DNA from 3 places in the Blastococcus sp. SYSU D00820 genome. Region 2 is predicted to be linked to each of the others. Evidence: riboswitches for the same ligand, from Rfam matches in the RefSeq annotation. Region 2 holds a riboswitch; each other region holds the start of a gene.
What was found. Region 2 has a riboswitch for cyclic di-AMP ahead of ACI79R_RS01735 (C40 family peptidase). Riboswitches for the same ligand answer to the same signal wherever they lie in the genome.
Positions count from the first base shown of each region.

Region 1 (5,017 bases), on a different contig from region 2:
GCCGCGGGGGTGGGCATCGGCGGTCTGGCCCTCACCGCGTGCTCCGGCGGAAGCCTCGGTGGCGACGACGGCGGCGACGGCGGCGGCGGTGGCGGCGGCGGTGGCGGCGGCTCGATCACCGTCGGGCTCGTCATCCCGCAGGCCGGCGTCTACACGCCGATCGGCGTGGACATGCAGAACGGCTGGCAGTTGTGGCTCGACCAGAACGACGGCCGGCTCGGCGAGTACGAGGTGGAGACCGTCACCGCGGACGAGGGGGAGGGGCCCGACACGGGCGTGCCCGCCATCCAGGGCCTGCTCTCCGATGTGGACGTCGTCGTCGGCGTGGTCAACTCGGCGACCGCCCTCGGGGTGGCCGAGCAGTTCAACGAGGCGCAGAAAGTGCTGTTGATCGGCAACGCCGGTGCCGGGCCGATCACCGGCGAGGCGACCAACCCCTACGTCTGGCGGGTGTCGTTCACGAACGCGCAGGTGGCGGCCGCGATGGGTGACCACCTGGCCGCCGAGGGCATCGGGCCGGTGTTCGTCATGGCACCCGACTACGCCGCTGGGCAGGAGGTGGTGGCGGGCTTCATCCAGGCCTACGAGGCCGGCGGCGGAACCGTGGCCGGGCAGGCGCTCACCCCCTTCGGCACGACGCAGGACTTCCAGCCGTTCCTCTCGGGCGCGCAGTCCTCGGGCGCAGCCGCGGTGTTCTGCTTCTATGCCGGCGGTGAGGCGGTCGCCTTCGTCAAGCAGTACACCGACTTCGGGCTCAAGGACACCATCCCGCTCTACGGCTCCGGGTTCCTCACGGAGGGCAGCGTGCTGGAGGGCCAGGGTGCGTCCGCGATCGGGGTGCGCACCTCGCTGCACTACTCGACGGAGATCGACAACGAGGCCAACCAGGCCTTCGTCCAGGCCTACGAAGAGGCCTACGGGGTCCTCCCGACGGTGTACGCCATGCAGGCCTACGACGCCGCCAACGTCCTCACCCGGGCCCTGGAAGCGGCCGGTGACGTGTCCGGCGAGGCGTTGACCGCCGCGCTGCAGGACCTCGGCGAGGTCGACGACAGCCCCCGCGGCCCGTGGACCTTCAACGGGCAGACCCCCGAACAGACCATCTACCTGCGGGAGGTGGCCGACGAGGGCGGCGTGCTGCTCAACACGGTGGTCTCCGAGCTGGGCGTGTTCGCGCAGCCCTGATCCGTCGCGCTCCGTCACCGGAGGCCCGCCGGTTCACCCGATCCGCCGCCGCCCTCACCCACACCGATGGTCGGAACGGTCCCGCGTGCATGCGCGGTGGTGGGCTGGGCACCGCGCGGTACAGCACCAGCACGACACGGGGGAGGACGACGGTGTCCGAGATGTACGAGCCGAACGGCGGCGAGGCCGTCCGCACCGCTCCGCTGACCTGCGGCCGCACGGGCGTCGGCCATGCGCCGAACCGGGTGCACATCCTGCTCAGCCAGACCGCGCCGGCCGAGGACTGGCTGCCCGTCGTCGTCATGGACGCCGCCGATGAGGCCGTCACCCTCGCCGTCTTCGGGGAGCTCGAGCGCTTCGCCCACCACGACGCCGACGCGGTGGCCGCCGCCGTCCGCGACGCCGGGGCGCACGGCTTCTACAACCTGCGGTTCAACCTGCTGTTCCTGAGCACCTGGCCGCGCGACGCGGAGGCGGTCTTCTCGCTGCAGCCGGCGCACCGGCCCTACGCCGGCTGCCGGTCCTGACCGCGCCGGAGCCCCGGCCGCGCGCGGCGGCCGGGGCTCCGGGCGTCGGACCCGAGGGTCAGGCGATCCGCCGCGCGGAGTTGTAGCCCGGCATGTCGTCCACGTCGACCACGGCGACCGGCTTGCCGTAGGTCGAGGAGTGCACCATCTGCCCGTTGCCGATGTAGATGCCCACGTGGCTCACCGGGGAGTAGTAGAAGACCAGGTCACCCGGCTGCAGGCTCGCCCGGTCGACCGGCGCGCCCATCGTCGACTGCATGCGCGACGAGTGCGGGAGCTCGATGCCCGCCGCCCGGTAGGCGTACTGCACCAGCCCCGAGCAGTCGTAGCTCGACGGCCCCGAGCCACCCCAGGCGTAGGGCTTGCCCTGCTGGCTGAGCGCGGCGTCGACCGCGGTCTGCGCCGCGGCGTTGGGTGCCGCGACCGGCGCGGCAGCAGCGGGAGCCGCGGCCGCAGGGGCCTCGGCGCTGGCGGAGGCCACCGCCGGGGTGAGGGCCACCCCGGCACCGGCCGCCAGGGCGATGACGGCGCCGCGCAGCGAGCGGCTGGACCGGCGGGGCAGGGACGTGCGCATGGTCGTCATGGACGACGGTTCTCCTCTGTTCCGTGCACCGCCTACCGGGTCAGCTGACGGGTTCGGGCGCGGAAGTCGCCCGGCGCCGTCCGTTCCCGGACAGCGCTTCACCCCAGTGGATCGGTGGGTCCCCGGCCCGGGCGGATGCCCGGTTCGGCGGTGTCCGGCGAGTGCGGCCAGGGTGCGGCAGCGGGTGCGGGTCTCGTCCGGACCGCGACGACGCTAGGTACCGCCCGCCGAGGTCTCCACCCGGCCGACGGCGCCGACACGCCTGCCCGACCGGGAGCGGATCCGGGCGTTGCGGAGCCGGAGTGCGCGCGCCCACCTGCCCTTTCGCGGAGGACGGCGACGGCTGCGGCCCCGACCCTTCCGAGATCGCCGCGTACCGGCGCTGCGTGACAGCCCGTAGCCACGCATGATCACCCGTGCGCGATGATTCGCCGTCCCGGTGTGCGGGCAGACTCCCTGGCAACCAACCGAGGGAGGTTCCGACCATGGGCATGCTCCGCAACCTGGCGGTCGCCGGTATCGCCAAGAAGGCCTACGACCTGGCCCGCAAGCCGGAGAACCAGGCCAAGATCAAGCAGCTGATCGCGCAGATGGGCGAGCAGAACAAGAAGCGCGGCGGCGGCGCCGGCCGCGGCCGCGGCCCGGTGCGCTGACCCGCAGCCGAACACACCACGCGACCCCCGCCCGGGCCTTCCGGGCGGGGGTCGCGTGCGTCGGGAGCCGACGTCCCTGTGAGGCGACAGGGAGTGCTGTGACCACAGGGATCCGAAATGGGGCCGTTCCGAGTCGTCTCGGTACTGGTCCGCCGATGACGACGTCGAGCGGGCCCCCGGTCCGCGCTCCGATCCACCGACGCACCGAGGAATCCCATGGTCCAGAACCTCCAGGCGCCCGCCGAGCAGCCCGCGCCCCCGCAGCCCACGAGCAAGCCCTTCTACAAGAAGGCGTGGTTCCTCGCCCTGGTCGCGATCGTCGTCATCGCCATCATCGCGACGCAGACCGGCAAGGGCGGGTCCGACGACTCCTCCGCCGGCTCGGCCTCCGGCGGCTCCAGCGAGTCGTCGTCCGTCGGCATCGGGCAGCCGGCGCTGGACGGCAAGTTCCAGTTCGTCGTCAACGGCGTCGACTGCAGCGCGACCAGCCTCGGCGACCAGTACGTGAGCATCACCGCGCAGGGCACCTTCTGCATCGTCGACCTGACCATCAGCAACATCGGCAACGAGGCGCAGAGCTTCTTCGGCGAGAACGCCACCCTGCGCAACGCCGAGGGCCAGGAGTTCAGCGCCGACACCGAGGCCTCGTTCTACCTGCCGAACTCGGCCTCGCTGTACGAGGAGATCAACCCCGGCAACACGCTGAACAGCAAGGTCATCTTCGACGTGCCGGTCGGCACGACGCCGGCCTCGCTCGAGCTGCACGACTCCGCCTTCTCCGGCGGCGTCACCGTCGCGCTCCAGTGACGTCCTGATCCCACCGCAGACGACCCCCCCCCGGACCTCCGGGCGGGGGTCGTCGGCGTTCCGGGCGGGATCGGTGGGACGGCGGAGTCATCCGGGACGGCGTCGGACCGTAAATGCCCGACGACCGCTCCCGCGGGTGCGACGGTCACTCCCATGCACCAGTCGCACCACCTCCGGTCCCTGCCATCGACGCCGCTCCGCCGGCGCCCGCGGTTTCCCGCGCTCGCCGTGCTCCTCGCCGCCGGCGTCGCCGTCTCGGCGTGCGGGGGAGGGGACGACGCGTCGGCCGACGCCGAGAGCACGCCCTCGGTCGTCACCGAGACGGTGACGGCGTCGCCCAGCACCCAGCCCGTCGCGCCGCCCCCGGCCAGCTCCACGGCGCCCGCGCCCACGACCGCCGCCGAGCCGGTCGTCGACTTCGTCATGCCGAACCTGGTCGGCGTGGACCTGCAGACCGCCCAGAACACGGTGCAGCAGTTCGGCGTCTTCTACAGCGTCTCCCACGACCTCCTGGGCAGCCGGAACCAGGTCGTCGACTCGAACTGGATCGTCTGCACGCAGAACGTCCCCGCCGGCCAGCAGGTCACCGGCGACGTCGAGGGGCAGATCGACTTCGGCGTCGTGAAGCGCGAGGAGCGCTGCCCCTGACCGGGCCGCACCGACGCAGCGACCCCCGTCCGGGCCTCCGGGCGGGGGTCGCGTGCGTCCGGGCTACTCGTCCTCGGGGACGTCGGCCAGTGCGGCGCCGATCGCCTCGGCGGGCGTCGCGGGCGCGTAGCCCTTCTTCTTGCCCTCCATCCACGTGATGACGTCGTAGACGCGGATGGCCGAGACGTGCGGTCCGATGCCGGCCTGCTCCCGAAGACGCAGCAGGGTCTGGTGCAGTGCTCCGTCGTTGCGGCGCAGCTCGCTGCGCAGCGGCTCCCACTGCGTGTCGTAGGCGTCGGTCACCTTCGCCACCACGGAGTCGTAGATCGGCACCAGGTGCGGCCGCTTGCGGGCGAGGAGCTTGCTGGCGATCGTCGGCCCGATGCCCGGCAGGTCGTCGAGCGCCTTGTTCAGCCGGCGGGCCGGCCAGGCCTTGTCGATCGCGACGTCCTCGGTGACGAGGTCACGGTCCGGGCCGACGGCGTGCAGCAGGTCGGCGAAGCGCGCGGCCTCCGTGCGGATCAGCCGGCGGGCCGTCATCGGCGGGACGGCCACGGACAGGAACGTGACGGCGACCAGGTCCTCGGCGGTGAACCGGTCGGGGTCGTTGCCGC
Region 1 covers NZ_JBJGZW010000008.1:11,226-16,242, reverse strand. The annotation lists gene ACI79R_RS10755 (ABC transporter substrate-binding protein) at 1-1,185, shown strand, start outside; gene ACI79R_RS10750 (hypothetical protein) at 1,338-1,712, shown strand; gene ACI79R_RS10745 (NlpC/P60 family protein) at 1,771-2,295, opposite strand; cyclic di-AMP (ydaO/yuaA leader) riboswitch at 2,310-2,455, opposite strand; gene ACI79R_RS10740 (hypothetical protein) at 2,781-2,948, shown strand; gene ACI79R_RS10735 (DUF4352 domain-containing protein) at 3,165-3,755, shown strand; gene ACI79R_RS10730 (hypothetical protein) at 3,984-4,403, shown strand; gene ACI79R_RS10725 (DUF6308 family protein) at 4,467-5,017, opposite strand, start outside.
Region 1: it holds a riboswitch for cyclic di-AMP, as region 2 does, so the genes downstream of both, ACI79R_RS10745 (NlpC/P60 family protein) here and ACI79R_RS01735 (C40 family peptidase) in region 2, are expected to answer to the same signal.

Region 2 (12,676 bases):
GTGGGGCTCGGCTGCGTGCTGCTCGTCGCCTCGGAGACCGGCTCGTACGGCTTCGGTGGCGCGGTCGCGGCCGCCGGCGCGGTGACCACCGCGGTGGCCGGGCCGGTCCTCGGCCGGCTGGCCGACACCTTCGGCCAGCGGCGCACGCTGCTCCCGGTCGTCGCCGTCTTCGCCGCCTCCGGCGCGGGCTTCCTGGCCTCCGTGAAGGAGGACTGGCCGGTCTGGACGGTGTTCTTCTTCGCTGGCCTGGCCGGGGCGTGCATCCCGCCGGTCGCCTCCATGATCCGGGTGCGCTGGACCCACCTGCTGCGCGGCAGCAACCGGCTGCCCGCCGCGCTGGCCATGGAGTCGGTGGTCGACGAGTTCGTCTTCATCGTCGGCCCGGTCCTGGTCACCTTCCTCTCCACGACCGGGCACGCCACCTCCGGCGTGGTGACCGCCTTCGTGCTCGCGGTGGTCGGCAGCCTCCTGTTCGCCGCCCAGGGCCGCACCGAGCCGCCGCCGCACGGGCACGCCAGCGCCAGCGGCCCGTCGGCGATCCGCACCCCCGGCATCCGGGTGCTCTTCGTGGTCGGCGCCGCGGTCGGCGCCATCCTCGGCACCCTGGAGATCGCGCTGGTCGCCTTCGCCGACGAGGTCGACGCGATGAGCCTGTCCGGCGTGCTCATCGCCGGGCTCGCCGTCGGCTCGATGGCCAGCGGCATCGGCTGGGGGACCATCAACTGGCAGGCGCCGTTGCGCCGCCGGCTGGCCGTCGTGCTGATCGCGCTGACCGTGCTGATCGTCCCGCTCCTGCTGATCGAGAACGTCTGGCTGATGCTGCCGTTCGTGGTCGTCGCGGGCATCGCCGTCTCGCCGTCGCTGATCAGCTCGTTCACCCTCGCCGAGCTGCTGGTGCCGCCGTCGGCCACCACCGAGGCGTTCACCTGGATCGGCACGGCCCTGGGCCTCGGCGTCGCCGTCGGCTCGTCGGTCGCCGGCCTGATCGTGGACTCCTCCGGCGCCAACGCCTCGCTGCTCGTGGCCGTCGTCGCAGCCGGGCTGGCCGCGATCGTGGTGTCGCTGTGCCAGCGCGTGCTCGAGGTGCCGGCCGAGAACGCCGAGGCCGCGGCGGTGATGGCCTGATGGGCGGCGCCGCCGAGCGCCCGCCGGGCGCGCGCACGATCGACGAGGTCCTCGACGAGGCCCGCGGCCGGCTGCACCGGCTGACCCCCGAGCAGGCCGCCGAGCGGATGGCCGCCGGGGCGCTGCTGGTCGACACCCGGCCGATAGCGCAGCGCGCGGCCGACGGCGAGGTGCCCGGGGCGCTCGTGGTGGAGCGCAACGTCCTGGAGTGGCGGTTCGACCCCGCCAGCGACGCCCGGCTGCCCGAGGCGACCGGATACGACGTCGAGGTCGTCGTCCTCTGCAACGAGGGCTACTCCTCCAGCCTGGCGGCGGACTCCCTGCGGGCGCTGGGCCTGTTCCGGGCGACCGACGTGATCGGCGGGTACCAGGCGTGGGCGGCCGCGGGGCTGCCCACCACCCGCGGCGACTGAGCGCCGCGCGGGCGGCCCGGTCCGTGGAACTCCGCGCCCCCGGCCGGCGCCGTGCCGCGGCCCTGGCCGTCCTGCTGCTCGCCCTCGCCGCCCTGCTCGGCCTCCCGGGCGAGCTGCGGCTGCCCGCGCCGGCGGCGCAGCCGGACAGCGCCCCGTCGGCGCCCGAGCCCGGCCCGCCGCCGGAGAGGACGCCGCCGCAGGAGCAGCCGGCACCGGGGCGGGCGGCGCTGTCGGCCGGTTCGGTGCCGGTGGGCACCGCCCGCTACGCCGTGCCGGACGGCGCGTTCGCCGTCGCCCCGGACGGGGACGACGCCGCGGCCGGCGACCCGGCCGCGCCCTGGCGCACCGTGGCGCACGCGGTGGCCGCGGCACCCGACGGGGCCACGATCGTGCTCCAGGGCGGCACGTACCACGAGGGCGTGGTGCTGCCCGAGGGCAAGCGGCTGACCCTGCAGGCCGCGCCCGGCGAGGAGGTCTGGCTCGACGGCAGCCGCGAGGTGGCCGGCTGGGTCGCCGACGGCGGGATCTGGCGGGCCGACGGGTGGACCGTCGAGTTCGACCGCAGCCCGACCTACACCCGCGGCGCGCCGGACAACACCGAGCCCGGGTTCACCTTCCTCGACCCCGAGCACCCGCTGGCCGCCCATCCCGACCAGGTGTTCGTCGACGGCGTCGCCCAGGTGCAGGTGGCCCGGCCCGCCGACGTCGTGCCCGGCACCTTCGCCGTCGACTACGCGACCGACCGGCTGTGGCTGGGCACCGACCCGGCCGGCCGGTCGGTGCGGGCCAGCGACCTGTCGATCGGGCTCACCATCGAGGGCGCGGGCAGCACCGTGCGCGGCCTGGGCATCCGCCGGTACGCCCCGTCGGTGCCGGACAAGGGTGCGCTGCTGGTGCTGGCGCGGGGGGCGACGGTGGTCGACGTCGTCGTCCAGGACAGCGCCACCCAGGGCGTCTACGTGGGCGGGCGGTACCGCGGCGAGGACGTCACGCTGCGCCGGCTCACCGCCGAGCGCAACGGGCTGATCGGCATCGAGTCCTCCTACGCCGACCGGCTGCTGGTCGAGGCGGTGCGGGCGACCGGCAACAACACCGAGCGGTTCAACACCGCTCCGGTCTCCGGCGGGCTCAAGCTCACCCGGGCCCGCGGGGTGACCGTGCGCGACAGCGTGTTCGCCGACAACCTCGGCACCGGCCTGTGGCTGGACGAGTCGGTGTACGACGCGACGCTCACCGGCAACGACGTGCTCCGCAACACCGGCAACGGCCTGGTCCTCGAGATTTCGGCCCGCGCGGTCATCGCCGACAACCACGTCGCGGGCAGCGGGCTGACCGGCCTGAAGATCAACAACAGCTCGGACGTCGAGGTCTGGAACAACACCGTGCTCGACAACGCCGGGCGCACGGTGTGGGTGGTGCAGGACGAGCGGCTGGCCGCCGACGTCGACGTCCCCGGGCACGATCCGCGCCAGCCGCTGCCGGACCCCACGGTGACGTGGGTGCTGGGCCCGGTCCGGCTCGGTGACAACGTGCTCGGCGGCACGACCGGCGCCACCTGCGTGCTCTGCGTGCAGGACCGTGCGCTCGGCCGCACCGCCGAGGAGATCGGCGTGACCGCCCGCGGCAACCTCTACCTGGCGGCCGCGCCGGGGGCGCCGCCGGAGCTGGTCACCTGGCCCGGGGCCGGGGCGTTCGGCTCGATCGCCGACTTCCGGGCGGCCACCGGCCAGGAGGAGACCGGCGGCCAGCTCGCCGCGCGGCTGGCGGTGGACGCCGACCACCGGCTGACCCCGCCGATGGCCGCGCTCCAGGCGCGGGTGGCCGTGCCGCTGCCCGACGGGGTCGCCCCGGCGCTGGGCCGGCCAGCCGGGGGAGCGGAGCTCGGCGCCCGGCTCTGACAGGCTGCCCCGGTGACCGTCCGCCGAGCCCGCCGGTGAGCAGCCGCGCCCGCCCCGCGGCCGGCGGCGGCCGCCGGCTGGCCATCGCGCCGGAGCGGCTGGGCCGCTGGCTGGACGGCGTCGCCGACCGGCACGGGGTGTTCACCGACGTGCGCACCGAGGACGGCCGGGTGGCGGTCACCTGCGCCGACGGCACCGAGCTGACCCTGACCGCGCCGTTCCCCTGGGAGCCGGGCCCCGCGCTGCTCAGCTCCTTCACCGCCGCGGCCCGCCGCCCCCGCCGCGCGGGGGTGCTGCTGGTCCGCCGCGGCCGCTGGGCGGTCGGCGTCTTCGACGGCACCGACCTGGTGGTCAGCAAGGTGGACAGCCGGCTGGTGCAGGGCCGCACCGCCGCGGGCGGCTGGTCGCAGCAACGGTTCGCCCGCCGCCGGGCCAACCAGACCGACGCCGTCGTCTCGGCGGCCGCCGACACCGCCGTCCGCGTGCTGCTGCCGCACGCCGGCACCCTCGAGGCGTTGTTCCCCGGGGGCGACCGCGGCCTGGTCGACGACGTCCTGGCCGATCCGCGGCTGCGCGCGCTCGCGGCGGTGCACCGCGGCCCGGCGCTGGAGGTCGGGGACCCGACGCGGGCGGTCCTGGAGGGCACCCCCGCGCAGTTCCGGGCCGTCGGCGTGCTGCTGGTGGAGCCCGGCGACCGCGGCTGACCCCGCGGAACCGCGGTGACGGCGCACGCCGGGGCGCGTAACGTCCTCCGACCGTGTCCGCTCCCCTCATCGACACGACCGAGACCCCCGATCCCGTCCTCGCCGCCGAGCGCGCCCACCTCGACCGCGCCGCGGAGTGCCTGACCGGCATGCGCGCCGCCGCGGCCGCGGTGGTCGACGCCGGTGTCGACGCCTGGGCCTCCGAGCGGCTGGGCGCCGCCCGCGCCGAGCGGCTGCGCGCGCTCGCCGACGACCCCGGCGTCCCCGCCTTCTTCGGCCGCACCGACGGCGCCGCCGACGGGGGTGCCGAGACGTTCCACATCGGCCGCCGGCACGTCCGCGACGCCGACGGCACGCCGGTCGTCATCGACTGGCGGGCGCCGATGAGCCGGCCGTTCTACCGGGCCAGCGCCGCCGATCCGCAGGGGCTGGTGCGCCGCCGCCGGTTCGGCTTCGACGGTGACCGGCTCACCGGCTACGAGGACGAGCTGCTGGCGGCCGGTGACGAGGGCGGGGGCGAGTTCCTGCGCCGGGAGATCGAGCGCCCGCGCAGCGGCCCCATGCGCGACATCGTCGCCACCATCCAGCCCGAGCAGGACGACATCGTGCGGGCGCCGCTGGCGGAGTCGGTGTGCGTGCAGGGCGCACCGGGCACCGGCAAGACGGCCGTCGGGCTGCACCGCGCGGCCTACCTGCTCTACACCCACGCCGGGCAGCTGGCCCGCAGCGGCGTCCTCGTCGTCGGGCCCAACCGGGCCTTCCTCCGCTACATCGAGCAGGTGCTGCCCACGCTGGGCGAGGTGGACGTCGACCAGACGACGGTCGCCGAGCTCACCGCCCGGGTGCCGGTGCGCGCGGAGGACCCGGCAGCCGTCGCCGTCCTCAAGGGCGACGCGCGGATGGCCGACGTGCTGCACCGGGCGCTGTGGGGCGCGATCGCCAAGCCGGCCGACGACGTGCAGGTGCCCCTGGCCGGCCGCCGGTACCGGGTGCCGGTCGAGCGGCTCAAGCGGTACGTCGACGACCTGCGCCGCCGCGGCCGGGCCGGGGACGACCAGCAGGTGCTGCACTACGCCGCCGGCCGCGAGCGGCTGGCGCTGGGCCTGGCCGAGGACGCCCGCCGGCAGAAGGAGGCCGCCGGCGGCAGCCCGACCGACGCCGAGACCCGGCGCGCGGCGCGCAGCCCCGAGGTGCGGGCGTTCTGCGACGCCGTCTGGCCGGCCCGGGACGCCGCGGCGGTGGTCGCCGCGCTGTACACCGACCCCGCGCTGCTCGCCCGCGCCGCCCGCGGCCTGCTGGACGACGAGGAGCAGGCGGCGCTGCGGTGGTCGCCGGCGCCGCGCTCGCTGCGGACCGCACCCTGGACGGCGGCCGACGCGGTGCTCGTCGACGAGGTCGCCGGCCTGCTGGAGCGCACCGGGGGCTACGGCCACGTGGTCGTCGACGAGGCGCAGGACCTCTCCCCGATGCAGTGCCGTGCCATCGCCCGCCGGCTGGCCGCGGGCTCGCTCACCGTGCTCGGCGACCTGGCCCAGGCGACCAGCCCGTGGGCGGCGCCGGACTGGACGCCGACCCTGGCGGGGCTGGGCCGGCCGGACGCCGCCGTCCGGCCGCTCACCCGCGGGTACCGGGTGCCGGGAGAGGTGCTGGACTACGCCAACCGGCTGCTCCCGGTCATCACGCCGGGGCTGGCGCCGGCCACCGCGGTCCGCCGCGATCCGGGGGCGCTGCAGGTGCGCCCGGTGACCGATCTCCTGCCCGCGCTGGCCGAGGTGGTGGCCGGCCTGGCCGCCGGCGAGGGCTCCGTCGGGGTGGTCTGCGCCGACACCGCGGCCGCGGAGGTGGCCGCCGCGCTCCGGGCCGCCGGCACGGAGGCCGGCGTGCTGGCCGACGACGGCTCGGCGGCCGGCCGGGTCGCCGTCGTCCCGGCGACGCTGGCCAAGGGCCTGGAGTTCGACGCGGTGGTCGTCGCCGACCCGGCCGCGATCGTGGCCGCCGAGCCCCGCGGGCTGCACCGGCTCTACGTCGTGCTCACCCGGGCGGTCAGCTCCCTCGTGGTGCTGCACCGCGGCGACCTGCCCGCGCCGCTGGCCGGCTGATGGCCGGGTCGTCGTCACTGCCGCCTCTGTCGTCCCGCCGCGGCGCGGGAGGTTGTGGAACGGGTGGGCACTCTGTTTCCGTGGGTGCCCGACCGTGAGGAGGACCATGGACCGGCGACCCGGCCGGGTCAGCACGCTGCTGAAGCTGGCCGCCTCCATCGTGGTGGCCGGGGCTCTCGTCGCGGCTCTCCTCTTCCCGTGGATCGGCGGCCCGGGCCTGGCCGCCCAGACCTCCACCAGCCTGTTCGGTGACATCCCCGCCGAGCTGACCGACCAGACGCCCCCGGGCAACACCGTGCTGCTCGCGGCCAACGGCGAGCCGATCACCTGGTTCTACGAGGAGAACCGGGCCCCCGTCACCGGCGACCAGGTCGCGCAGGTGATGAAGGAGGCCATGGTCGCGATCGAGGACGCCCGCTTCTACGAGCACAACGGCCTCGACGTCCAGGGCACGCTGCGCGCGCTGGTGATCAACGTCGCCGCCGACACCGTCCGCGAGGGCGGCTCGACGCTGACCCAGCAGCTGGTCAAGCAGACCCTGCTGCAGACCGCCGACACCGCGGAGGAGCGCGCGGCGGCCATCGAGCAGACGGTGGGCCGCAAGCTGCGCGAGGCGCGGCTGGCGCTGGCGCTCGAGGAGGTCTACAGCAAGGACGAGATCCTCACCCGCTACCTCAACATCGTGTACTTCGGGCAGAACGCCTACGGCATCCAGCCGGCCGCCCGGGCCTTCTTCGGCGTCGACGCGAGCGCGCTGAACCTGCCGCAGGCCGCGCTGCTGGCCGGTCTGGCGCAGAGCCCCACCCGGTTCGACCCCTTCACCGACCCCGAGGCGGCCACCGACCGGCGCAACGTGGTGCTCTCCCGCATGGCCCAGCAGGGGTACATCGACGAGACCGAGGCGCAGCAGGCGCAGGCCGCCCCGCTGGGGCTGGCGCCGGCCCCGGCGCCGCGCCGCGGCTGCGTCGAGGCCAGCGTCGGCCCGTTCGTCTGCGACTTCGTGCAGAAGTACCTGATCCAGGAGCTGGGCATGACCCAGACGCAGCTGGACAACGGCGGCTACGTCATCCAGACCACGCTGGACCCCGAGCTGCAGCGCGCCGGCGACGCCGCCGTCCTGAACACCCTCCCGCTGGGCGACTCGCTGGCCGGCATGTTCAGCGCGGTGGAGCCCGGCACCGGGCACCTGCTCGCGCTCAGCGTCAACCGGGTCTTCGGCTACGACGTCAACGACCCGGCGCAGGAGTCCTACAACCTCAACGTGGCCCCCAGCCAAGGCTCGGGCTCCACGTACAAGGTCTTCGTCGCCGCGGCGGCGCTGGCCCGCGGCTACTCCTCGACCTACACGCTGACGACGTCGGACCCCTACGTCTCCCGCGTCTACCGCGACGGTGCCGGCCCCTACGACGTCCGGAACGCCGGCAGCTACCGCGGCACGCTGGACATGACGACGGCGCTGTACCAGTCCTCCAACACCTACTTCCTGGCGCTGGAGGACGCGCTGGGCAGCGTCGAGGAACCGGTGCGGATGGCCGAGGCGATGGGGCTGTTCCAGTTCAGCGACCCGGCCCTGCCGCAGCAGATCATCGACGACAACCGCGGCTCGTTCACCTTCGGCGCCGAGGCCACCAGCCCGCTGGCCCTGGCCAGCGCCTACTCCACGCTCGCCGCCAGCGGCACCCAGTGCGACGTCGTCCCGGTGACCGCCGTGACCGACGCGTGGGGCGAGCCGGCCACCACCCCCGACGGCGAGCCGCTGGCGCTCGGCGACCGGTGCACGCCCGAGGCGATCCCGCCGGGCGTGGCCACCACGCTGAACCAGATGCTGCGCAAGGACGTCGAGCCCGGCTTCAGCGGGCAGACCGGCCGCCGCGCCTACGTGCCCGGCCACCAGATCGCCGGCAAGACCGGCACCTCGCAGGACAACTACTCGGTCGCCTTCGTCGGCTACACGCCGGAGATCACCGCGAGCGTCATGGTGCTCAACCCCAAGCGCAACCAGGACGTCGGCGGGTTCGGTGGCGGCAAGGGCGCGACGATCTGGCACGACGCCATGGCCCCGATCCTCGAGGCCCGCGGCAGCTCCGACTTCCCGCCGGCCGACCAGACCGTGGTGGAGGGCAACACCCGCCCGGTGCCCTCCTGCTCGTCGGTGCGCGCCTGCCAGACGGCGCTGACCAACGCCGGCTTCGTGCCCGCGCAGGCGCGTGTCGACAGCGCCAGGCCCGCGGGCGCGCTGGTGGGCACCAGCCCGCCGGCCGGCGGCCGCGCCGTCCCCGGCCAGACGGTCACCATCCTGGTCAGCAACGGCGCCGACTACGTCGAGCCCGCTCCCGAGCCGCCGCCGGCCGACCCGGGCACCCCGGCGCCGCCACCCGCCCCGGCGCCCGAGCCGCCGCCGGCGCCCGAGCCGGAACCGGCACCGGCACCGGAGCCCGAACCGGCGCCCGAACCGCCCGCGCCGGGCACCCCCGGGGTGCCGCCGCCCCCGCCGCCCGGGTTCACCCGGCCGGGCGGCTGACGCCGGTCCAGCCGGTCGGCCAGTGACTGGGTGAGCAACCAGCCGACCAGTACCACCAGGTGCAGCAGGAACATCCACAGCGCGATGGCCACGGCCGCGCCCACCCCGGTGAGGCCGCCGAAGGGCGCACCGAGGTCCAGCGGCAGGGACAGGAACAGCACGAAGCCCTGCAGGAACCCGGACAGGCAGGCGGCGATGAACAGCGAGCCGCAGACCAGGGCCGCCGGCCGCACCCGGCCGGCGGCCACGACGCCGTAGCCCCACAGCAGCGGCACGGTGAGCACGAAGAGCACCGAGTAGTAGCCCAGCGCGAACCGGCCGATGGTGGCGCCGGCGCCGCCGTCCTCCGCCAGGCCGGCCATCGTGTCGGCGGCCAGCAGCAGGGGGTAGAGCAGCAGCGGGGTGAGGACCACCAGCGGCAGCGCCAGCAGCCGGCCGCGCCAGCCGGTGAGCGTGTCGCGCTGGCTGGTGAACCGCAGGAGCGCGCGGCGCAGGCCCTCGCCGTAGAGCGAGAGCGGCACCAGCGCGATCAGCAGCCCCAGCAGGTCGGTGCCCAGCGCGGCGTCGACCAGCCCCTGCAGGGCCGCCGGTGCGCCGAGCGCGTCCGGCAGCAGGCCCGCCAGCCGGTCGCCGAGCTCCCGGACCCGGTCCGCGCCGGCCAGCAGGCCGGTCAGCCGGAAGGCGACCACGAACAGCGGGACGACGGCGATGCCGGCGTAGAAGGTCAGCCCGGCCGCGATCAGCGCGAGGTCCCGGCCGCGCAGCCGCAGCCGGACGCCGCGCAGCAGGGTGCCGGTCTCGGCACGCAGGCCGCGCCAGGCCCCGGCCGGCGGGGACGGATCGGACGCGGCCTGGCTCACCGGATCGTGCCAGCAGCTCGGGAGGGGCGCGCGACGGGGCTCAGCCGCCCTGGGTCGGGGCGTCCTCGCTGTCCTCGCAGTTGGCGTTGTCCTCGGCGCTGCCGCACTCGGTGGTGCCGCGGTCGAGGTCGCTGTTGTCGCCGCAGGCGGCGATCCCGGTCAGGGAGCCGGCGACGGCGGCCACGACGAGGGCCTTCTTCAGATACAGGACGGGACGCATGCCCACCTCCTGCGCGGCAGAGCGCCGGCCGAAACCCCGGGGTGCCCGCGGGCAGCAGACGGCGTCGGCCCGCCGCAATGTGTTGCTGATCGCTCACTGTGAGCGAACGAATTACACGCAGGTGATTGTCACGGGGCGATAACGCCCCCTACGGTGAGTACGTCCGACGGGGCGCTCCGTCACCGAGATGGGTGACACCCCGTGGACGCCGTCGAGCCGGTCGACCCCTCGGGGAACGCCGGGCCGGGGACCCACCGCAGCACTGGGGTGTAGTGCGCACGCGCACCGGGCGACTTCCCGTCCGAACCCGTCAGCTAACCCGGTAGGCGGCCATGGGAGAACGGAGAGCCGCCGAACCATGGCGACTGCGAACAGCACTGTGCGCGCCGGTCGCGGCTGGCGCCGCGCCGCACTGGTCCTCGCCGGGGCGATCGGGGTGGCCCTCGTGCCCGGGCCGGCCGCTGCCGAGGAGCCGACCAGCTCCGCCGAGGCCGCCGCCCTCCTCGCCGCCCGGGGCCACGAGCTCGAGGTGATCACCGAGGAGTTCAACGTCGCCCGCGACGAGCTGGCCGCCCAGCAGGCCGCCGCGCAGGCCGCCGCGGCCCAGGCCGCCGCCGCGCAGACCGCCGTGCAGGCCGCCCGCGAGCAGGTCAGCGACATCGCCCGCACCGCCTACACCGGCCCCAGCATGGGCTCGCTGCAGGCCATGCTGACCAGCGGCTCGGCCGAGGAGTTCGTCGACCGGGTCGGCCTGCTCGAGACCGTCGCCGACCACCAGGGCGTGGTGCTCGCCCAGGCCGTCGGCGCGCTCGACTCCGCCGCGGCCGCCCAGGCCGCCGCCGACGCCGCCGCCGCCCAGGCGCAGCAGACGTTCGACGCGGTCGCCGCCCAGCAGGCCGACCTCGAGGCCCAGATCGCCGACTACCGGGCCGACTTCGAGCGGCTCAGCGCCGCGGAGCAGCGTGCCGCGATCGAGGCCGCCAGCACGCACGGGGGCACCGTCGCCGGCGCCAGCCGCGACGAGCGCGAGGAGCCGGCCGCCGGACCGGCCGCCGCGCCGTCGGCCCCGGTGGTGGCCAGCAGCAACGCCGCCCAAATGGCCGTCGACACCGCCATGGCCCAGCGGGGCAAGCCCTACGTGTGGGCCGCCGGTGGACCGAGCTCCTTCGACTGCTCCGGGCTGACCCAGTTCGCCTACCGCGCCGCCGGCATCAGCCTGCCGCACTCCAGCCGCATGCAGTCGACGATGGGCCAGGCCGTCTCCCGCGCCGACCTGCAGCCCGGCGACCTGGTCTTCTTCTACAGCCCGGTCAGCCACGTGGGCATCTACATCGGCAACGGCCAGATGGTGCACGCCCCGACCTCCGGTGACGTGGTCAAGGTGGCCAGCATCGACGTCATGGGCGGCTACGCGGGCGCCCGGCGGCTCGCCGCCTGACCCTCGCGCTCGCCCGGAGCCCCGGCCGCCACCTGGCGGCCGGGGCTCCGGCGTCTCAGCTCCCGGACTCCTCGACCGCCTGGAGCAGCCCCCAGACGAAGCGCGCGCGCCGGCCGCCGGGGAGGGCGACCTCCCAGCGGGTGACCACCCCCGGGTCGACGTCGACCGCGCCGGGCAGCCCCGTCACGTCGTCCAGCACGTGCTCCCAGACGCGCAGCGCGCCCGGGCGGGCCGGCGGCACCGCCGAGCCGGGGGCGCGGACCAGGTGCCCGTGCAGCACCTCGCCGCCCGGCCCGGACAGCACCTGCCACCGCAGGTGCGGCCACAGCGGCACCGGCCACCGGCGCACCTCGAGGTCCAGGTCGCCGAAGCGGCGGGGCTCCACCTCGGCCGGCCCGAGGACAGCCGTGCGCAGGGCCAGGCCGCGCGGCGCCCGCGGGCTGTGCTGCAGGGCCTGCCAGCGGGTGTGCGCGGCGTGCGCCTCGCCGCGGGTGGCCCCGAGCCGGGGGAGCGCCTGGGCGACCAGGTCGGGGCGCAGGTCGGCCATCCGGCGCAGCAGCACGAGGCAGAACTCCCGCCGCGCCAGCCCCCGCACGGGCCCGACCCTGCCACGGAGGTCACACCTCGACGCGGGGACGCCCCACCCGGCCCCGCCGTTGGACCGGGGAGACCCCCGACCCCCGAGGACCCGATGAGCCCGCGCACCGCCGTCCCGCTGTTCCGCATCGTCGCCGTCGCCGAGGCGCTGTCCTGGCTGGGCCTCCTGATCGGCATGTACGTCAAGTGGATCGCCGGCACCTCCGAGGTCGGCGTCCAGGTGTTCGGGCCGATCCACGGCGGGGTGTTCGTCCTGTACTGCCTGGTCACGCTGGTCACGGCGCGGGCGCTGCGGTGGTCGGCCTGGACCACGCTGGTCGCGCTCGCCTGCTCGGTGCCGCCGTTCGCCACGGTCGCCTTCGAGCGGTGGGCGCTGCGCACCGGGCGGCTGGACGCCGCCCCCGCGGCCGCCTGACGCCGTGCCGGGCGCGGTGCCCTACGGTCGCCGTCATGCCCGAGCCCGTGCTGCCCGCCACCGCCCGGACCCTGCTGGCCCGCGTCGCGCGCGTCCAGCGCGACGGCCGCGTGCCCGGCGTCGTGGCCGGCGTGGTGCGGGACGGCGGGCTCGCGTGGTCGGCCGGCCGCGGCGACGTCCCGGAGCCGCACACCGACGTGCAGTACCGCCTGGGCTCGATCAGCAAGACCGTCACCGCCGTGGTGGTCATGCGGCTGCGCGACGAAGGCCGGCTGCACCTGGACGACCCGCTGGAGCGGCACGTGCCCGGCACGCCGCTGGGCGACCGGACCGTCGGCCAGCTGCTCGCGCACCTGGCCGGCGCCTCGGCCGAGACGCCCGGGGGC
Region 2 covers NZ_JBJGZW010000001.1:360,728-373,403, forward strand. The annotation lists gene ACI79R_RS01695 (MFS transporter) at 1-1,125, shown strand, start outside; gene ACI79R_RS01700 (rhodanese-like domain-containing protein) at 1,125-1,538, shown strand; gene ACI79R_RS01705 (right-handed parallel beta-helix repeat-containing protein) at 1,562-3,436, shown strand; gene ACI79R_RS01710 (acVLRF1 family peptidyl-tRNA hydrolase) at 3,472-4,140, shown strand; gene ACI79R_RS01715 (HelD family protein) at 4,194-6,239, shown strand; gene ACI79R_RS01720 (transglycosylase domain-containing protein) at 6,346-8,760, shown strand; partial or broken gene ACI79R_RS01725 (YhjD/YihY/BrkB family envelope integrity protein) at 8,787-9,620, opposite strand; gene ACI79R_RS01730 (hypothetical protein) at 9,661-9,840, opposite strand; cyclic di-AMP (ydaO/yuaA leader) riboswitch at 10,067-10,184, shown strand; gene ACI79R_RS01735 (C40 family peptidase) at 10,199-11,278, shown strand; gene ACI79R_RS01740 (hypothetical protein) at 11,334-11,873, opposite strand; gene ACI79R_RS01745 (DUF3817 domain-containing protein) at 11,970-12,290, shown strand; gene ACI79R_RS01750 (serine hydrolase domain-containing protein) at 12,326-12,676, shown strand, end outside.

Region 3 (5,017 bases), on a different contig from region 2:
TCCCGGGTCCGGCGGCGCCCCGGGGTCGCCCGCACAGGGGAACGTGCAGGTCGTCGCGGTGGCGCGGCTCCATGACCTGGGTCACCATGCTCCGTCGGGGGCCACCGTCGGCCCCCTCGTCGCAGAGGTGGTCCGATGCTCCCGCGCTCCCGGTGGCGCGCCCGTCGTCCGGTGGTCCCCGCCGCGGTCGTGGCCGCGACGGCGGCGCTGCTGCTCGCCGTCCCCCTCGCGGGTCCGGCCGGGGCCGTCCCCAGCGACCAGCCCGGGGGCACCACCGCCGTCCTCGACAGCTCGGCGCTCGACGCGCTGCAGCAGCGGGCCGCCGAGGTGCAGGCCGACCTGCAGGCGCGCCAGTCGGAGGTCGTCGACGCGCAGGAGGCGCTCGCCGCCGCGCAGGCCCTCGCCGCCGAGGCGGAGTCGGTCGTCTCCGACGCCGACGCCGAGCTCGCCCGCCACCAGGCCGTCGTCGCGCAGTACGCCTCCGCGGCCTACCGCGACGGCGGCGCGCTGAGCCCGCTCACCCTGCTGCTGACCGGCGCCGACCCCGGGGAGGTCATCGCCGCGATGGGCTACCTGGAGGCCGTCGACCGGCACACCGCCTCCGTGGTGGCCGCGGCCGAGGAGCAGCGGCGGGCCGCCCTCGCCGAGCGTGACGGCGCGGCCGCCGCGCTCGCCGAGGCCCAGGCCCGGGCCGACGCGCTGGCCGCCGAGGTGCGTGAGCTGGAGGACGCCGCGGCCGCGGTCACCAGCGAGCTGGACGCCGCGCTCGGCGACGTCGACCGGCAGCTCGCCCAGCTCCAGCAGGAGCAGCTCGACGTCAACGACCGGACCGCGGCCAGCTGGCAGGCCTACCTCGACGAGCTCCGGGCGGCCGGCGTCACGCCGCCGCCGGCGGCGCAGATGCGCCAGCCGGCGGCGGGTCTGCCGGGTGGGCTGGTGCCCGTCGCGGCCTCGGGCGGCGGTGCCCAGGCGGGCGCGGCGCAGCTGCCCCGCCAGCCGACGTCGCTGCTGGTGCTCCCCGCCGAGACCCTGACCGCCGTCACCACCGCCATGGACGCGCTGAGCCTGCCCTACGCGCCGGGCACCGCCGGGCCCGAGTCGTGGGACTGCGGCTCGCTGGTCCAGGCGGCCTACCGCTCGGCCGGGGTCGAGCTGCCCGGTGACCAGGCCGGGCTGTTCGCCGTCACCGTGCCGGTCGCCCCGGCCGACGTGCTCCCCGGCGACCTCGTCTTCCTGGGCACCGGCGAGTCCGGGCTCGGGCACGTGGGCATCGCCCTGGACCCGCAGACGATGCTGGCCGCCGACGCCCGCGCCGGCGCGGTCGTGGTGCGGCGGCTGCCGGCCGACCAGGTGCTCGGCATCGGCCGGCCGAGCCTCGGGCAACGACCGCCGGTCGACGCCCCGGCGCCGACCGGCGGAGCTCTGCGGGTGGAGTGCGGCAACACCGTCTACCCGCCGAGCTACGACGGCGCGCGCTCGTGGGGCGGCTACCCCAACGGGCTGATCCCGCCCAGCGCCATGTGCCCGTTGGGCGTCGCCGGGCACACGCTGCGCTGCGACGCGGCGGCGGCCTACCGGGCCATGAGCGCGGCCTTCGCCGCGTCCTTCGGGACGCCGATCTGCATCACCGACTCCTACCGCACCTACGCCAGCCAGGTGCGGCTCTACGGGCAGAAGCCCGCGCTGGCGGCGGTGCCGGGCACCAGCAACCACGGCTGGGGGCTGGCGGTCGACCTCTGCGGGGGCATCGAGGTGTTCGGCACCCCGCAGTACCAGTGGATGGTCGCCAACGCCGGCCGGTTCGGCTTCCTGCACCCCACGTGGGCCGACCCGGGCAACGGCCGCGAGGAGCCCTGGCACTGGGAGTACGCCGGCACCTGAGCCGGAATTGTCGGTGGCGCTCCCTACCGTCCGGCGCGGAAGAGAGACCAGCCATCGAGGAGAGCAGCCATGCTCATCGACTGCGACACCTGCACCGCCCGCGGCACCGGCTGCGCGGACTGTGTGGTCACCGTGCTGCTCGGCGTCCCGCCGACGTGGCAGACCGAGGACCCGGCCGTCGTCCCCCTGGCCGGGCGTCCCGCCCGGACGCCGGCACCCGAGGTGGCCGCGCCCGGCCCGGGCGTGGTCGTCGACCTGGACGACGTCGAGCGCCGGGCCGTGCGGGCGCTGGCCGACGTCGGCCTGGTGCCGCCGCTGCGGCACGAGCCGGGGGCGGCCCCGGGGCGGGGGAGCGGGCGCCGGCGGACCGGCTGAGGGGGCGGCCCGGTGACCGGCACGGATCACGGACAGCAGCCGCCGTCTGACGCTGCGTGGGCTCGCGCACCCCAGTGGTCACGCCACGGAGTGGCGTCGCTCCTCACAGTGGGTATTCCCACAATCCAGGGGGTGCGCGTTTGTCACAACTGCATCACGTCCGTACCGTGTCAGCGTCCGACCGAGTGGTCGTCACCCGACACGGGGTGACCTCGGCCGGGCACCGCCGAATCACCGTCCGGTGTGCGGGGGCCCTCGGGTCCGCGTCGCCGGGGGTGAACCGGGGACCCACCGCAGCACTGGGGTGAGTTCTCGCGTGCGCCGGTCCGCCGGGGCACACGTCCCGCGGCAGCGGGGCGCAGAGATAGGGCACCTTTTCTTCCCAGCCCGAACCCGTCAGCTAACTCGGTAGGCGGTTGCTGAGGAAGAACGGAGAGCCGCCGCCCGTGGCGACCCCTCGCCCTGTACTGGGGCATGCACGCGAACAGCTCCACCCCGGCTCCGCGAACGGAGCGGGCCGCCTTCCCCTCTTCCGCCGCCCCGTCGTCCGACGGTTCAGCCGCGGCGTCCTGGTGGGGACCACCGCCGCCCTGACGCTCACCTTCCTGCCGGGCACCGCCGCGGCGGACCCGGAGCAGGCCGGCAGCGCCGCCGAGGCCGCCCAGCTGGTGGCCGACGCCAGCCACCAGCTCGAGGTCGTCTCCGAGCAGGTCAACGAGGCCCGCGAGCAGCTGGCGGCCCAGCAGGCGGCCGCCGAGGCCGCGCGCCAGGCCGTCGCCGACGCCGAGGCGCAGCTCGGCGAGCTGGACGGCCAGATCCGCCAGGTCGCCCGCAGCGCCTACACCAGCAGCAGCGACATGGCCACGCTCGACCTGCTGATGACCAGCGAGTCGGCCGAGGACTTCGTCGCCTCGCTGGCCACGCTCGACCAGATCGCCGGGCACACCACGGCCGTCCTGGCCGACGTGTCCGAGGCCGCCGAGGCCGCCGAGCAGGCCCAGGCCGACGCCGACGCCGCCGAGGCGGAGGCCGAGCAGACGCTGGACGACCTCACCGCGCAGGAGCAGCAGCTCCAGGACGACATCGCGGAGTACCAGGCCCAGTACGACCGGCTGTCGGCGCCGCAGCAGGCAGCGGTCGTCGCGGCGCACGCCGGTGAGTCGGTGCCCGTGGTCGCTCCGGTGGCGGCCGCCAGCGGCGCTGCCCAGGTGGCGGTCGACACCGCGCTGGCACAGGTCGGCGACCCCTACGTCTGGGGCGCCGGCGGGCCGAACTCCTTCGACTGCTCGGGCCTGACCCAGTACGCCTACGCGGCGGCCGGGATCAGCCTGCCGCACTCCAGCCGCATGCAGTCGCAGATGGGCCAGGCCGTCTCCCGGGCCGAGCTGCAGCCGGGCGACCTGATCTTCTACTACAGCCCGGTCAGCCACGTCTCGATGTACATCGGCAACGGCCAGATGGTGCACGCCTCGACCTCCGGCCAGCCGGTCAAGGTCGTCAGCGTGGACTCGATGGGCGGGATCACCGCGATGCGCCGGATCGCCTGACGACAGGGTCCAGCGACGCGGGCCGGTGACCTCCCTCGAGGTCACCGGCCCGCGTCGTCTCCAGGGCCGGCCGCTCTAGGATCGGCCGGGTGAGCGCCCGTCGGGCCGCGCTGGTGGTCGCGGGCGTACTCGCCGCGGCCCTGGTGCTGGTCATCGTCCTGCGCACCCCGTGGACGCTGCTGCCCGAGCCGCCCGGCGGAGCGACACCGATCCGGCCGGGCGAGGGGCTGCCGGCGGACGTGGTGGCCCGGGCCGAGGCCTTCGCCGCGTCGATCCGCCCGGCGTCGCTGACCTCGCTGCTGCTCGGCCTCGCCGTCTCCGCCGTGCTCGGCCTCACCCGGCTCGGCGGGCGGCTGGTGCGCCTGGTGGCCCGTCCGCTGGGTGGTGGCTGGGGATGGCAGGTGCTGCTCGGCACGATCGCGCTCCTCGTCGTCGGCCGGCTGGTCACCCTTCCGGTCTCCGCCTACGGCGAGGTGCTGCGCCACCGGTACGGACTGTCCACCCGCAGCTGGCCGCTGTGGCTCCGGGACGTCGCCGTCTCCACCGCCATCGACGCCGCGCTGACGGCGGTGGGCCTGCTGCTCCTCGTCTGGCTGGTGCGGCGGGCTCCGCGGACCTGGTGGGCCTGGGCGTCGCTGGGCGCGGCCGGCCTGGTCGTCGCTGGCTCGTTCCTGTACCCCGTGTTGATCGAGCCGGCGTTCAACCGCTTCGAGTCGCTGCCGGCCGGCCAGCTGCGCACCGACCTGCTCGAGCTCGCCGAGGAGAGCGGCACCCCGGTCGAGGACGTCCTGGTCGCCGACGCCTCGCGACGGACGACGTCGTTGAACGCCTACGTCTCCGGGTTCGGGTCGACGCGGCGGATCGTCCTCTACGACACGCTGCTCGACCAGCTGCCCGACGACGAGATCGAGTCGATCGTCGCCCACGAGCTCGGCCACGTGGCCACCGACGACGTCCTGACCGGCACGCTGATGGGTGCGCTCGGCGCCGCGGCCGGCATGGCCGCGCTCGGCTGGCTGCTGAGCTGGACGCCGCTGCTGCGCCGGGCCGGCGCCGAGTCGCCCGGCGATCCCCGGGCGGTCCCGGTGGTGCTGCTGCTGATCGGCGTGGGCGCCCTGCTGGGCACCCCGGTGCAGAACCTGGTCTCCCGGCACGTCGAGGCCCGGGCCGACCTGCACGCCCTCGACCTCACCGGGGATCCGGAGGCCTTCGTC
Region 3 covers NZ_JBJGZW010000007.1:70,701-75,717, forward strand. The annotation lists gene ACI79R_RS10140 (D-alanyl-D-alanine carboxypeptidase family protein) at 136-1,881, shown strand; gene ACI79R_RS10145 (hypothetical protein) at 1,951-2,256, shown strand; cyclic di-AMP (ydaO/yuaA leader) riboswitch at 2,514-2,686, shown strand; gene ACI79R_RS10150 (NlpC/P60 family protein) at 2,829-3,803, shown strand; gene ACI79R_RS10155 (M48 family metallopeptidase) at 3,893-5,017, shown strand, end outside.
Region 3: it holds a riboswitch for cyclic di-AMP, as region 2 does, so the genes downstream of both, ACI79R_RS10150 (NlpC/P60 family protein) here and ACI79R_RS01735 (C40 family peptidase) in region 2, are expected to answer to the same signal.